Regions from separate parts of the Bradyrhizobium sp. BWA-3-5 genome, predicted to be linked through region 2. Evidence: predicted binding sites of a transcription regulator. Region 2 holds the regulator's gene; each other region holds the start of a gene.
What was found. The regulator PhoB, encoded in region 2, activates phosphate uptake and scavenging genes when phosphate is short. The targets are predictions, from matches to a motif close to TGTCATNNANCTGTCAT.
Positions count from the first base shown of each region.

Region 1: the regulator PhoB is predicted to act here: its motif matches at 1,524-1,540, upstream of RX331_RS21830 (DUF47 domain-containing protein).
Region 3: the regulator PhoB is predicted to act here: its motif matches at 2,377-2,393, upstream of RX331_RS28350 (YbhN family protein).

Region 1 is NZ_CP136626.1:4,484,959-4,489,409, reverse strand. Features, by position in the region: gene RX331_RS21840 (branched-chain amino acid ABC transporter permease) at 1-459, shown strand, start outside; gene RX331_RS21835 (branched-chain amino acid ABC transporter permease) at 461-1,429, shown strand; gene RX331_RS21830 (DUF47 domain-containing protein) at 1,581-2,225, shown strand; gene RX331_RS21825 (anion permease) at 2,241-3,245, shown strand; gene sugE (quaternary ammonium compound efflux SMR transporter SugE) at 3,237-3,560, opposite strand; gene RX331_RS21815 (peptide chain release factor 3) at 3,714-4,451, shown strand, end outside.
Region 2 is NZ_CP136626.1:691,109-695,559, reverse strand. Features, by position in the region: gene RX331_RS03245 (aspartate aminotransferase family protein) at 1-639, opposite strand, end outside; gene RX331_RS03240 (GcrA family cell cycle regulator) at 1,143-1,655, shown strand; gene phoB (phosphate regulon transcriptional regulator PhoB) at 1,847-2,557, opposite strand; gene phoU (phosphate signaling complex protein PhoU) at 2,568-3,284, opposite strand; gene pstB (phosphate ABC transporter ATP-binding protein PstB) at 3,298-4,119, opposite strand; gene pstA (phosphate ABC transporter permease PstA) at 4,116-4,451, opposite strand, start outside.
Region 3 is NZ_CP136626.1:5,863,364-5,867,814, forward strand. Features, by position in the region: gene RX331_RS28340 (MFS transporter) at 59-1,426, opposite strand; gene RX331_RS28345 (ferritin-like domain-containing protein) at 1,656-2,162, opposite strand; gene RX331_RS28350 (YbhN family protein) at 2,548-3,603, shown strand; gene RX331_RS28355 (hypothetical protein) at 3,701-4,451, shown strand, end outside.

The DNA of each region.
Region 1 (4,451 bases), 3.8 Mb from region 2:
ATGTTCCTGCCGGTCTATCGCGGCTGGGTGGTGATCTTCTCGCTGGTGGTCTGCCTTGCCACCTGGTTCCTGATCGAGAAGACGCGGCTTGGCGCCTACCTGCGCGCCGCCACCGAAAATCCGACGCTGGTGCGTGCGTTCGGCATCAACGTGCCGCGCATGATCACGCTGACTTACGGGCTCGGCGTCGGCCTTGCGGCGCTCGCCGGCGTGCTGTCGGCGCCGATCAACCAGGTCCGGCCGCTGATGGGCGCCGACCTCATCATCGTCGTGTTCGCCGTGGTGGTGATCGGCGGCATGGGTTCTATCATGGGGTCCATCATCACCGGCTTCGCGCTGGGGGTGATCGAGGGCCTGACCAAATACTTCTATCCCGAAGCCTCCAACACCGTGGTATTCGTGCTGATGGTGCTGGTGCTGCTGGTGAAGCCAACGGGACTGACCGGACGGGCGGCCTGACATGAGCGCATTGACTGACGACACACTTCCCGTAACGCCGCGCGCCGTGCGCGACGAGATGATCGTGTTCGCCGGAATGGCGGTGCTGCTCGGCCTCGTGCCGCTGACGGGCATCTATCCGTTCTTCGTGATGCAGGCGCTGTGCTTCGCGTTGCTGGCCTGCGCCTTTAACCTCCTGATCGGCTATGGCGGCCTGTTGTCGTTCGGCCATGCGATGTTCCTGGGCACCGCAGGCTACTGCTCGGCGCATGCCCTGAAGGTCTGGGGTGTCTCGCCGGAAATTGGGATCGTGGTCGGTGTCGCGGCTGCCGCGGCGCTTTCGGTCATCACCGGCTTTATCTCGATCCGCCGGCAAGGCATCTACTTCTCGATGATTACGCTGGCGCTGTCGCAGCTTCTGTATTTCATCTACCTGCAGGCGCCGTTCACCCACGGCGAAGACGGCATCCAGGGCATTCCGCAGGGCTATCTGTTCGGGGTGTTCAACCTCGCCAAGCCGACGGTGCTTTACTACGTCGTGCTGGCCGGCTTCCTCGGCGGCTTCCTCCTGATCTACCGCACCATCAACTCGCCGTTCGGCGAGGTCCTGAAGTCGATCCGCGAGAACGAGCCGCGCGCCATTTCGCTGGGCTACAAGACCGACCAGTACAAGCTGCTCGCCTTCATCCTGTCCGGGACCATCGCGGGCTTTGCCGGGTCTCTGAAGGTGTTCGTGGCGCAAAATGCCTCGCTCACCGACGTGCACTGGACGATGTCGGGCGAAATCGTGCTGATGACGCTGGTCGGCGGCCTCGGCACCATCTTCGGCCCGGTGGTCGGCGCCTTCGTCATCATCGCCATGCAGCAATATCTGGCCGGGTTCGGCCAGTGGGTGACCGTGATCCAGGGCGTCATCTTCGTGGCCTGCGTACTGACCTTCCGCCGCGGCATCATCGGCGAAATCGCCCATTATTTCCGCCGATCCCTGTAAAACGGCCGGTTTCGGCGCGATTTTCGGCTTCACAAAGCGGTGGATGACCCGGTTCCCGGGTCCCGGTGTGGCGCGTTTTTCCCCTGAATGGTTTATGACAACCGCGTGACAGGCTGCTCTCGCGGCCGTTTTGAACCACGGAAAATACCCCATGCTGCGCTGGTTTCGTGCCTTTTTGCCCAAGGAGGAGCGGTTTTTCGACCTGTTTGCCCGACATGCCCAGACGGTCGTGCAGGGGGCCCTGGCATTGCAGGACATGCTCCGCGGCGGCGAGGAGACGCCGGTATTCTGCCAGCGCGTCAATCAGTTCGAAAACGATGCTGACGGCATCACCCGCGAGGTACTGACCGCCGTCCGCCGTACCTTCATCACCCCGTTCGATCGCGGCGACATCAAGAACCTGATCACGGCGATGGATGACGCCATCGATCAGATGCAGCAGACGGCGAAGGCGGTGATGCTGTTCGAGGTCCGTTCGTTCGAGCCGCCGATGCGGGAAATCGCCACGCTGCTCGTCGAATGCGCCAACCTCGTCAGCCGCGCGCTGCCCCTGATGCAGTCGATCGGCGCCAACGTCGCGATGCTGACCGCCATCACCGAGGAAATCGGCAAGCTGGAAGGCCGCATCGACGACCTCCACGACATCGGCTTGAAGGAGCTGTTCCTCAAGCACCGCAACGGCAATTCGATGGACTTTGTCGTCGGCGCCGAGATCTACAAGCATCTCGAGAAAGTGTCCGACCGCTTCGACGACGTCGCCAACGAAATCAATTCGATCGTGATCGAGCAAGTATAGGGCAGGGCCAATCCAGTGGACGCCACGCTTGGCCTTCCGATTCTGATCTTTCTGATCGCAGTCGCGCTGCTGTTCGATTTCCTCAACGGATTGCACGACGCCGCCAATTCGATTGCCACGATCGTATCGACCCGGGTGCTGCGGCCGCAATATGCGGTGATCTGGGCCGCTTTTTTCAATTTCATTGCCTTCCTGGTGTTCGGACTTCACGTCGCCAACACCATCGGCACCGGCATCATCGACGCCAGCGTCGTGGATGCCACCGTGATCTTCGCGGCGTTGGTCGGCGCCATCGTCTGGAACCTGATCACCTGGGCGCTCGGTATTCCCTCGTCGAGTTCGCACGCGCTGATCGGCGGACTGGTCGGCGCCGGCATGGCCAAGGCCGGCGTATCAGCGGCAGTCTGGAGCGGCCTGTCCAAGGCGCTGCTGGCGATCGTGCTGTCGCCGCTGGTCGGCTTCCTGCTGGCGCTGGTGCTGGTGGCGATCGTGTCCTGGCTGTCGGTGCGTTCGACGCCGTTCGCGGTCGACCGCGCTTTCCGGATCCTGCAGTTCGTCTCGGCCTCGCTCTATTCGCTCGGACATGGCGGCAACGACGCGCAGAAGACCATGGGCATCATCGCGGTGCTGCTCTATTCGCAGGGTCACCTCGGGTCGGATTTCTCCGTCCCGTTCTGGGTCGTGATCGCCTGCCAGGCGGCGATGGGGCTCGGCACGCTGATGGGTGGCTGGCGGATTGTCCGCACCATGGGGCTGCGGATCACCAAGCTGACGCCGATGCAGGGCTTTTGCGCGGAAACCGGCGGGGCGGCGACCCTGTTCATGGCGACCTTTCTCGGGGTTCCCGTCTCCACGACCCACACCATTACCGGCGCCATTGTTGGCGTCGGCGCCGCACGGCGGGTATCGGCGGTGCGCTGGAACGTGGCGAGCTCGATCGTCTATGCCTGGGTGATCACCATTCCGGCCTCCGCGATCGTGGCCGCGGCGACCTATTGGATAGCGCTGGCGCTACGCTGATCCGGTGACGAGCTTGAGGCCGACGATGCCGGCCACGATCAGGCCGATGCAGGCGAGGCGGGCCGCGGTGGCCGGCTCGCCGAACAGCGCGATGCCTAGGATCGCCGTTCCAACCGCGCCGATGCCGGTCCAGACCGCATAGGCGGTTCCGATCGGCAGCGATTTCAAGGCAAGCCCGAGCAGCAGGATGCTGCCCGCCATGCAGGCAAGCGTGAGAACAGACGGAATGGGGCGGCTGAAACCCTCAGTATATTTGAGGCCGATCGCCCAGCCCACTTCCATGAGGCCGGCGACGAACAGCACGATCCAGGCCATGACAACCCTCCGAAAATGGCAGGGTCGTCCCCGCGGGATGAGCTGGAATGGAAGGCCGTCCTTCCGCGTCCGATATGGGGCTGGCCAGCGGCCGCCGCAACCACCAAATGAGGCTTGATCAGCCCGGTTTTCCCTGCCAAACGCACTGTCCTCATGTCCGACATTGCCGCTACAGCCGAATCGCCGTCCCGCTCGCCGCTTGCAGATGAAGTGGCGCGCCGCCGCACGTTTGCGATCATCTCCCACCCGGACGCCGGCAAGACCACGCTGACCGAAAAGCTGCTGCTGTTCGGCGGCGCCATCAACTTGGCGGGGCAGGTCAAGGCCAAGGGCGAGCGGCGCAACACCCGTTCCGACTGGATGAAGATCGAGCGTGAGCGCGGCATCTCGGTCGTGACCTCGGTGATGACATTCGAGTTCCAGGACCTCGTCTTCAACCTCCTGGATACGCCGGGCCACGAGGACTTTTCGGAAGACACCTATCGCACGCTGACCGCGGTCGACTCTGCCGTCATGGTGATCGACGCCGCCAAGGGTATCGAGGCGCGGACGCGAAAGCTGTTCGAGGTATGCCGGCTGCGCGACATCCCGATCATTACCTTCATCAATAAGATGGACCGCGAGAGCCGCGATACGTTCGAGCTCCTCGACGAGATCGAAAAGACGCTGGCGCTCGATACCACGCCGATGACCTGGCCGGTCGGCCGCGGCCGCGACTTCCTCGGCACCTATGACGTCGTCAATGGCGGCGTGCGCCTGCTCGAGGGCGGCGGCGCCAAGACCGGAGCCACCGAGCAGATCGATATCGCCGATCTCGCCGGCCGCAATGCCAATCTGGATGTCGGGCAGGTCAAGGAAGAGCTGGAGCTGGTCTCGGAAGCCTGCAAGCCG
Region 2 (4,451 bases):
CAGGCCCTTCTCGTCGCACAGCTGGCGCAGCGCCTTGAAGAAGGCCTGCGGCGCCGAGCGCACGCCGCCCTCGCCCTGCACCGGCTCGATCAGGATGCCGGCAGTCTGCGGGCCGATCGCCTTCTTGACGGCTTCGAGATCGCCATGCGGCACCTGGTCAAAACCGTCCATCGGCGGGCCAAAGCCTTCGAGATATTTGGCGGAGCCGGTGGCAGCGAGCGTCGCCAGGGTGCGGCCGTGGAACGCGCCTTCGAAGGTGATGAGGCGGTAGCGCTCCGGGTGTCCCTTGGAAGCATGATAGCGGCGCACCACCTTGATCACGCCTTCCATCGCTTCCGCGCCGGAATTGCAGAAGAACACCAGGTCGGCAAAGCTCTGCTCGCAGAGCCGCGCGGCGAGCTTCTCGCCGTCGGGCGACTTGAACAGGTTCGACATGTGCCAGAGCTTTGTCGACTGCTCCTGCAGCGCCTTGACCAGATGCGGATGACAGTGGCCCAGCGCGTTCACCGCAACCCCCGAGGTGAAGTCGAGATAGCGCTCGCCGGTGGTCGACGTCAGCCAGCAGCCCTCCCCGCTTTCGAAGCCGAGATCGACCCTGGCGAAGACGGGGAGCAGATGCGACGTGGCGCTATTGGTCATGACGATCACTTGAAGTTGGAGACCTGCCTTCAAGACCTGCCGCGGAGCACACGCGTGCCTTGGCGCGAAGGCGGCAACAGCCGGTCTTGCGAAACGAAACGTGCCGCCTCTTAAGGGCGGCACGTGAGAGGTATTCTATGTGCGCGCGGGGCGCTGTCAACACGCCATGGAACGGCCGTTCCTGCAGTGCAGGATGGCAAAATCCGTAGGATTGCGGTGTGGTGGAAAACACGCAGTGCAATGCCTAGATGTCAGAACATGTGGACGTTGAGGCCCGGACTCTTGCGCCCGAGTCACGCCATATTGTAGCTTTTGGACTGTCGGGTACGACATCTCGTGCGGCAGTTTTGATCCCTTAAGAGTCTTTTGTGAAAGCGTAAACGTTCGGGCGCCCTTCCGCGCCCGGCGAGGGCTAAGGGATTCTGACCGCAGGGATTTTTGAGACGAATGACCCGCGGGCGCTGCCCCGAATTTGGCCGGCGCGACGCGAAGGGAAACATACGATGACGGTATTGACCTGGTCCGACGATCGCGTCGAGCAGCTGAAGAAGCTCTGGGAAGCCGGTTTATCGGCCAGCCAGATAGCCGCGGAACTCGGCAATGTGACGCGGAACGCCGTGATCGGCAAAGTGCACCGCCTAGGCCTGTCCGGCCGTGCCAAGAGCCCCTCCTCGGCCGCGCCGCGGCAGCGCAAGGCGCGCCCCGCCGCCCAGCAGATGATGCGGGTATCGCGGCCGGTGTCGCGCGGCAACACCGCGCTCGCGCACGCCTTCGAGGTGGAGCTGGAGCCCGATCCGGTCGCCTTCGACAATGTGGTGCCGATGAGCCAGCGGCTGTCGCTGCTCGAGCTGAACGAGGCGACCTGCCACTGGCCGGTCGGCGATCCCGCGAGCCCCGAGTTCTTCTTCTGCGGCGGCAAGGCGCTCACCGGCCTGCCCTACTGCGCGCACCACTCGCGCGTGGCCTATCAGCCGGCCGCCGATCGGCGGAGGCAGCAGCCGAAGCAGACGCGGTAAGGGCGAGCTGCCTCAATGAGGTCGTCCCCGCGAAGGCGGGGACCATAACCCCCATTGTCTGTGGTTATGCCGAGCTGGAGCTCCAGCGCATTTCAAAAATCGAGATTTGTGGTTATGGGTCCCGGCTCCTGATGCGCAATTGCGCATATGGGCCGGGACGACAGTGATGCGAGCCGAGATACCGCGGAACGCTACTGTGGCTGCTCCGCCTTCGCGAACCGGTCATCCAGCGCATAGCCCGCGCCGCGCACGGTGCGGATCGGGTCCTGCTCGCGGCCGGGGTTGAGCAGCTTGCGCAGGCGGCCGATGTGAACGTCGACGGTACGCTCGTCGATATAGATGTCGCGGCCCCAGACGCTGTCGAGCAGTTGCTCGCGGCTGAAGACGCGGCCGGGATGCTCCAGGAAAAATTCCAGCAGGCGATATTCGGTCGGGCCAAGATCGATCTGGCGGCCGGAGCGCGCGACGCGGCGCTTCTCGCGGTCGAGCTCGATGTCGCCATAGGTGAGCACCGTAGCAAGGCGCTCGGGGCTGGCGCGCCGCAGCAGGCCCTTCACCCGCGCCAGCAGTTCCGGCACCGAGAACGGCTTGACGATGTAGTCGTCGGCGCCGGTCGCGAGCCCACGCACGCGCTCGCTTTCCTCGCCGCGCGCGGTCAGCATGATGATCGGCAGCTGCTTGGTCTCGGGCCGAGCCCGGAGGCGGCGGCACAGCTCGATGCCTGACAGGCCCGGCAGCATCCAGTCGAGCACGACCAGATCCGGCACCCGCTCCTTCAACCGCGTATCGGCATCATCGCCGCGGGCGACGGTCTCGACCTCATAGCCTTCGGCGTCGAGGTTATAGCGCAACAGCGTGGTCAGCGCTTCCTCGTCCTCGACCACCATGATGCGTGCGCTCATCCTGTCATCCTCAGCTATTGGGAATGGTCGCAGCAAACGTCGTCATGTCGCCCTTCGGGCGCTTGTCGAGCATCTGCTGTCCCTCGATCATGTAGAATACGGTTTCCGCGATATTGGTAGCGTGGTCGCCGATCCGCTCGATGTTCTTGGCGCAGAACATCAGGTGAATACAGAACGAGATGTTGCGCGGGTCTTCCATCATATAGGTGAGCAGCTCGCGGAACAGCGAGGTGCAGATGGCATCGACTTCCTCGTCGCCCTTCCACACCGCCATCGCGGCCGGCAGATCGTGCGCTGCATAGGCGTCCAGCACCGACTTGACCTGCGACTGCACGAGGTCGGTCATATGTTCGAGGCCGCGCATCAGCTTGAGCGGCTGGAAATCGTTCTCCAGCGCCGAGACGCGCTTGCCCATGTTTTTGGCGAGGTCGCCGATCCGCTCAAGGTCGGTGGCGACGCGCATGGCGCCGACGATTTCGCGCAAGTCGATCGCCATCGGCTGGCGGCGGGCGATGGTCAACACCGCGCGCTCCTCGATCAGATGCTGCAGGCGGTCGATCTCGACGTCGGAGGCGACGACGCGCTTGCCGAGCGCAACATCACGGCGCACCAGCGCGTCGACGGATTCGGTGATCATGCGCTCAGCCAGGCCGCCCATCTCGGCGACGAGACGGGTCAGTTCCTGAAGGTCGCTGTCAAATGCCTTGGCGGTGTGTTCGGAAGCCATCTCTCAAATCTCCTCAACCAAACCGGCCGGTGATGTAGTCCTGTGTGCGTCGATCGCCGGGCGAGGTGAAAATCTTGTTGGTGTCGTCGAATTCGATCAGCTCGCCAAGATACATGAAGGCTGTCTTGTCCGAGACCCGCGCCGCCTGCTGCATGTTATGCGTGACGATCGCGATGGTGTAGTCCTCCGACAGTTCCTGGATCAGCTCCTCGATCTTGGCGGTCGAGATCGGGTCGAGCGCGGAACACGGTTCGTCGAACAGAATCACCTCGGGTCGCACCGCTACCGTGCGCGCGATGCACAGCCGCTGCTGCTGGCCGCCGGACAGCGACAGCCCGCTGGCATTGAGCTTGTCCTTGACCTCGTTCCACAGCGCGCCGCCGCGCAGCGCCTTTTCGACGCGGTCGTCCATCTCGGACTTCGAGATCTTCTCATAGAGGCGGATACCGAAGGCGATGTTCTCGTAGATCGTCATCGGGAACGGCGTCGGCTTCTGAAACACCATGCCGACGCGGGCGCGGAGCAGGTTGAGGTCGAGCTTGGGATCGAGGATGTTGGTCTGGTCGAGCAGCAGCTGGCCGGTGGCGCGCTGGCCGGGATAGAGATCGTACATCCGGTTGAAGATGCGCAGCAGCGTGGACTTGCCGCAGCCGGACGGGCCGATGAAGGCAGTGACGCGGTTGGTGCCGAGCGTCAGGTTGATGTTCTTCAGCGCGTGGTGTTCGCCGTAGTAGAAGTTGAGGCTACGGACCGTCACCTTCGGCGCGGCTTCCGGCAGCGGCAGCTGCGGGGCTGGGCCGGTCGCGGTACTTACGGATACGGAGAGTTCGGTCATTTGGATGTCCTCTCGGCGCCAAGGATGCGCGCGCCAATATTCAGGGCCAATACGGTGAGCGTGATCAGGAGCGCCCCGGCCCAGGCCAGCTGCTTCCAGTAGGCATAGGGGCTCTGCACGAAATTGTTGATGGTCACCGGCAGGTTCGCCATCGTCTTGGTGAGGTCGAGGCTGAAGAACTGGTTCGACAGCGCGGTGAACAGCAGCGGCGCGGTTTCACCGGCGACGCGGGCGGTGGCGAGCAGCACGCCGGTGATCAGGCCGGCGCGCGCAGCGCGGTAGGCGATGCGCCGGATCACCAGCGAGCGCGGCATGCCGAGCGCGGAAGCGGC
Region 3 (4,451 bases), 2.7 Mb from region 2:
ATCAAAAAGGTGGAATCTCCGGGATTCGCGACCGTCAGCGGCCTTCGCTCCGCGCGAATTATCCTTTCCGATCGGTTACCGCCGGCCCGCCGCCCCACCAGACCGCGGCGGCGGCTGCGATCAACACGCCGGCCGAAATACCCAGCGAGGCGTGCAGGCCGCTCATGAACGCGCCGGAGCGGCCGACCAGCGACCCGAACAGCGCGACCCCCAGGACGCTGCCGGTCTGCCTGGTCGCGTTGAGCACGCCGGCGGCGACGCCCGAACGCGATTTCTCCACGCTGCCGAGCAGCGTCGACGTCAAGGGCGGCACCAGCAATCCGAGACCGGTGCTCAGCGCGATCAGTTGCAGGCAGATCGACCAATAGCCGGTGGAGGCCTCGATCCCGAGCATCGCAAGACATCCACCTGCGGAGAGCAGCGCACCGGCCGCAATCGTGGCCGGCGCACCGATACGTTCGGCGAGCCGCGGGGCGATCAGGTTGACCGGCAGCACCGCGCCCATCATCGGCACAAAGGCGAGCCCGGTCATGAAGACCGATAATCCGTTGATCTGCTGAAAGTAGAGGCTGAGCACGAAGATCAATCCGTAGATCGCGACATTGACCAGCAGGCCGATCAGCGATGTCAGTGCAAACATCCGGCTTCTGAACAGCGTGAGCGGCAGCATCGGTTGCGCCGCGCGCGCTTCCCGCCATACGAACAGGGCTGCAAAGGCCGCAAACACCAAAAAGCCCGTGATCACCAGCGAATCGTTCCAACCAAATGAGCCGGCCTCGATGATGGCGCCGGCGAGCGAGCCGAGCGCCACGATCGCGGCGATCTGGCCGGGCAAGTCGATCTCGCGTTCGGGTGTTCGCGTCGTCTCGTCGGCAAAACGCCAGGCCAGGTAGAGGCCGGCAAGGCCGATCGGCAGATTGACGAGGAAGATGGAGCGCCAGCCAACCAACGAGATCAGCGCGCCGCCGACGAAGGGACCGGCCGTCAGCGCAAGGCTGGCGCCGGCGGCCCAGATACCGACGGCGCGCCCGCGCGCCTTTTCTTCCGTATAGGCATGGCTGAGCAGCGCGAGTGAATTCGGCACCAGGATGGCCGCAGCCAATCCCTGAATGCAGCGCGCCAGAATCAGCACTGTTGCATTGGGCGCCAGCGCGCAGCCGACCGAGGCCGCCGTGAAAATGGCAAAGCCTGCCATGAACACCCGTTTGGCGCCGATCCGGTCGCCGAGCGCTCCCGCCGTCAATATGAACGCCGCAAAGACGATGGTGTAGGCGCTCACCACCCACTGCAGTTCGGTGACGCCGCCGCCGAGCGAAATGCCGATGGCATTGAGGGCGGTATTGACGATGGTGACGTCGAGCTGCACGACGCCATAACCGAGACTCATCGCGGCGAGCGTCAGCGACGCCGCAAACCTGCTCGGCATCGGCCCGGCCCCGGAACGGATTGATGCTCCGCCGCTCGGAACCGGCCTCAATCTGGGATACGCGTTTGTCATGGCTTCACCCTTTAAGGGGGCAACGCCATTGAATTGGTGTCCGTTTCGACAAAACACTTCGTCAAAGATCGAAGTGTGGATGCAGCCGTCGCCCGGCGCGCCAAAGCCGCGCGGTAAGAGGCCCCGCGCGGCTCTTTGTCTCAATCTGCCGCGACGATCAGCTTGCGGCGCGCAGATTGACCTTGCCTTCGGCCAGCGAGGTCAGCTTCTTGTCGACGATCTTCTCCTCGTCGAGCGTCTTCTGCAGGATAGTGGCGCAATCGTTGCGTCCAAGCTGGCGCGCCCAGGCGATCAGGCTGCCGTAACGGGTGATTTCATAGTGCTCCGCGGCCTGCGCTGCATTGATCAACGCAGCATCCAGCACGTCCTTGTCCTCGATCTCGCCGGCGACTTCGTCGGCTTCCTCGATGATGCCGTCGATCGCCGGGCAGTCGACCGCCTTCACTTGGGCACCGTGCATCTGAAATACCTCTTCGAGGCGCTGCACATGTGTCTTGGTTTCATCGAGATGGCTCAAAAAGCCCTGCTTGAGCTGCTTGTCGGTAGCTTTTTCCGCCATTTTCGGCAGCGCTTTCACAAGTTGTTTCTCCGCGTAATAGATGTCCTGCAATTGGTGGACGAACAGGTCGTTCATGGTCTTGATGTCTTTGGTGAAGAGTCCCATTGCGATTGTCCTTCGTTGTGGGAACACGCAAGGCGCAGGCTTCCTGCCGCGCGGCGCACTTGCTGTTCGATGCTGATCGGAAAATAACCAGCCCACGAAAAGGATGTTCCTGCAGGCCCCGAAAACGCCGCGATGGAACGAACGGGAAAAGTGCGGCAAAAAGGGCCCGCGGAACGGACCTCCTTGCGACTCAAAATCGTTAATGCGGCGACATATGTAGGGCGTATGACAAAGGCGGCGAACGAAGCTAAAAGGCATGCTTGTCAAGGGCTGCACAAGGGCCCGGATTTGGCTTATGGATTTCGCGCACGGTGCCTCTGACCGTCGACTGTCACCTGTCGTGACAGGCCCACCTTAACGTTTTGCCGCCCCGCCGGGAGGATGAATGCATCGGCTGCTGACCACGCTCCGGCGTGGCTTCAAGGAGAAGATCGGCTGGAAACGGCTGGGAATTGCTGCGAGTCTTCTCATCATAGCGCTGGCGATCACCCATCTGGTGCGCACCCTCAGGGGGGTCGACACCGGGGTTATTCTCACGGCCCTCACCGATATCGCTCCGCATCGCATCGCGCTGGCGGCGCTGTGCGTGGTCGGCGCATTTTGCACGCTGACCTTCTATGACTTCTTCGCGCTGAGAACCATTGGCAAGACGCACGTACCCTACCGCATCGCCGCGATGTCGAGCTTCACCAGCTACACGATCGGCCACAATATCGGCGCCACGGTGTTTACCGGCGGCGCGATCCGGTTCCGAATCTATTCTGACTACGGGCTGACGGCGATCGACGTCGCAAAAATCTGCTTTCTCTCGGGCCTCACCTTCTGGCTCGGCAATCTGTTCGTGCTCGGTATCGGCATGGCCTGGCACCCCGAGGCTGCATCGGCGATGGATTTGCTGCCGTCAGCCATGAATCGCTTGATTGCCCTCGGCTGCCTTGCCGGCATTGGCGCCTATTTCGTCTGGCTGCTCACGGGCGACGGGCGCCGCGAGCTCGGGCAGAACGGCTGGAAGGTTGTATTGCCCTCCGCCCGATTGACCCTGCTGCAGGTCTTGATCGGCGTTGTCGACCTCGGCTTCTGTGCCCTGGCGATGTATCTGTTGATGCCGATGACGCCCTATATCGACTTCGTTTCGTTGGCGGTGGTGTTCATCCTTGCGACCCTGCTTGGCTTTGCCAGCCACGCGCCCGGCAGCATCGGCGTGTTCGACGCCGCCATGCTGGTGGCGCTGCCGCAATTCGGCAGGGAAGAGTTGCTGGCGACGCTGGTGGTGTTCCGGATCCTGTACTTCCTGATCCCGTTCGGCATCTCGATTTCCATCATGGGAGCACGCGAAGTCTGGCTCAGCCTGATACAACCCTGGCAGGAACGTCGACGCCTCGGGCAGGCCTGCACGGCCAAGGCCCGGGTACGGCAGCCGATCAAGAACCGGGGCCGCTGAGGCCGGTAACGGCGTCGTTATCTGCAGCGGCTGGTGTTTTGTGGCGAAGCTGCCTCATTCTCTTATTTCTGCCTTACCGCTAACGTCAAACGGCGCCATGGCTGGAATTTTCCTAACTTTGATGATGTCGGCTGCGCTGGTTGCCGGCGCGCTATCAGGTGCGTTCGTTTCTGCTGCGCACGCCCAGACCGCCGGCGGCTACGGGCCGCTGCAGATTTCCTGGGAGGTGCGCAACCGCTTCCGCCTGTTCCGCGAGGAGCGGGATTTCCTGCTGCATGCCGAGACCGGGCGCGGCCGGAGCGTTCTGACGTCCGAGCAGGCATTGGCGATCCAGAGCGATGGCCGCGGCTGGGCGCGCAACACGGTGAACCGGCTCTGCATCGATCTCGCCGGCCGCGTCAGCGAGCCCTGCACCCGCGACAACGTCAAGGAAAGCTACCTGACGCCGATCGACCATCCGGTGGTGATACGCCTGACCGGCCCGGTGCCGGTCGGCGCGACCTGCGCATGGACGGTCGACGATGGTGACGGCCCGCAAACGTCCACCTTCGACTGCGCCGAGCCGGTCAATCTCCGCGTCCGCTACGGCCGCACCACCGTGGTGACCGCCGACGTGTCGAGCTCGGAAGGCAGTCAGCGCGTCTTCACCGAGATCGCGGTGCGCGACATCTTCATTGCCGGCCTCGGCGACAGCATCGCCTCCGGCGAGGGAAATCCTGATAGGCCGGTGGCGCTCGCCGATGAAGGCTTTTGCTTCCGCTCCTATCTCGGAACGGCGGCCGCGCAATATTACCGGCCGAGCCGCGCGGGCTATAAGGGCGGACGCGCCTGCGAGGCGCCCGATTCGC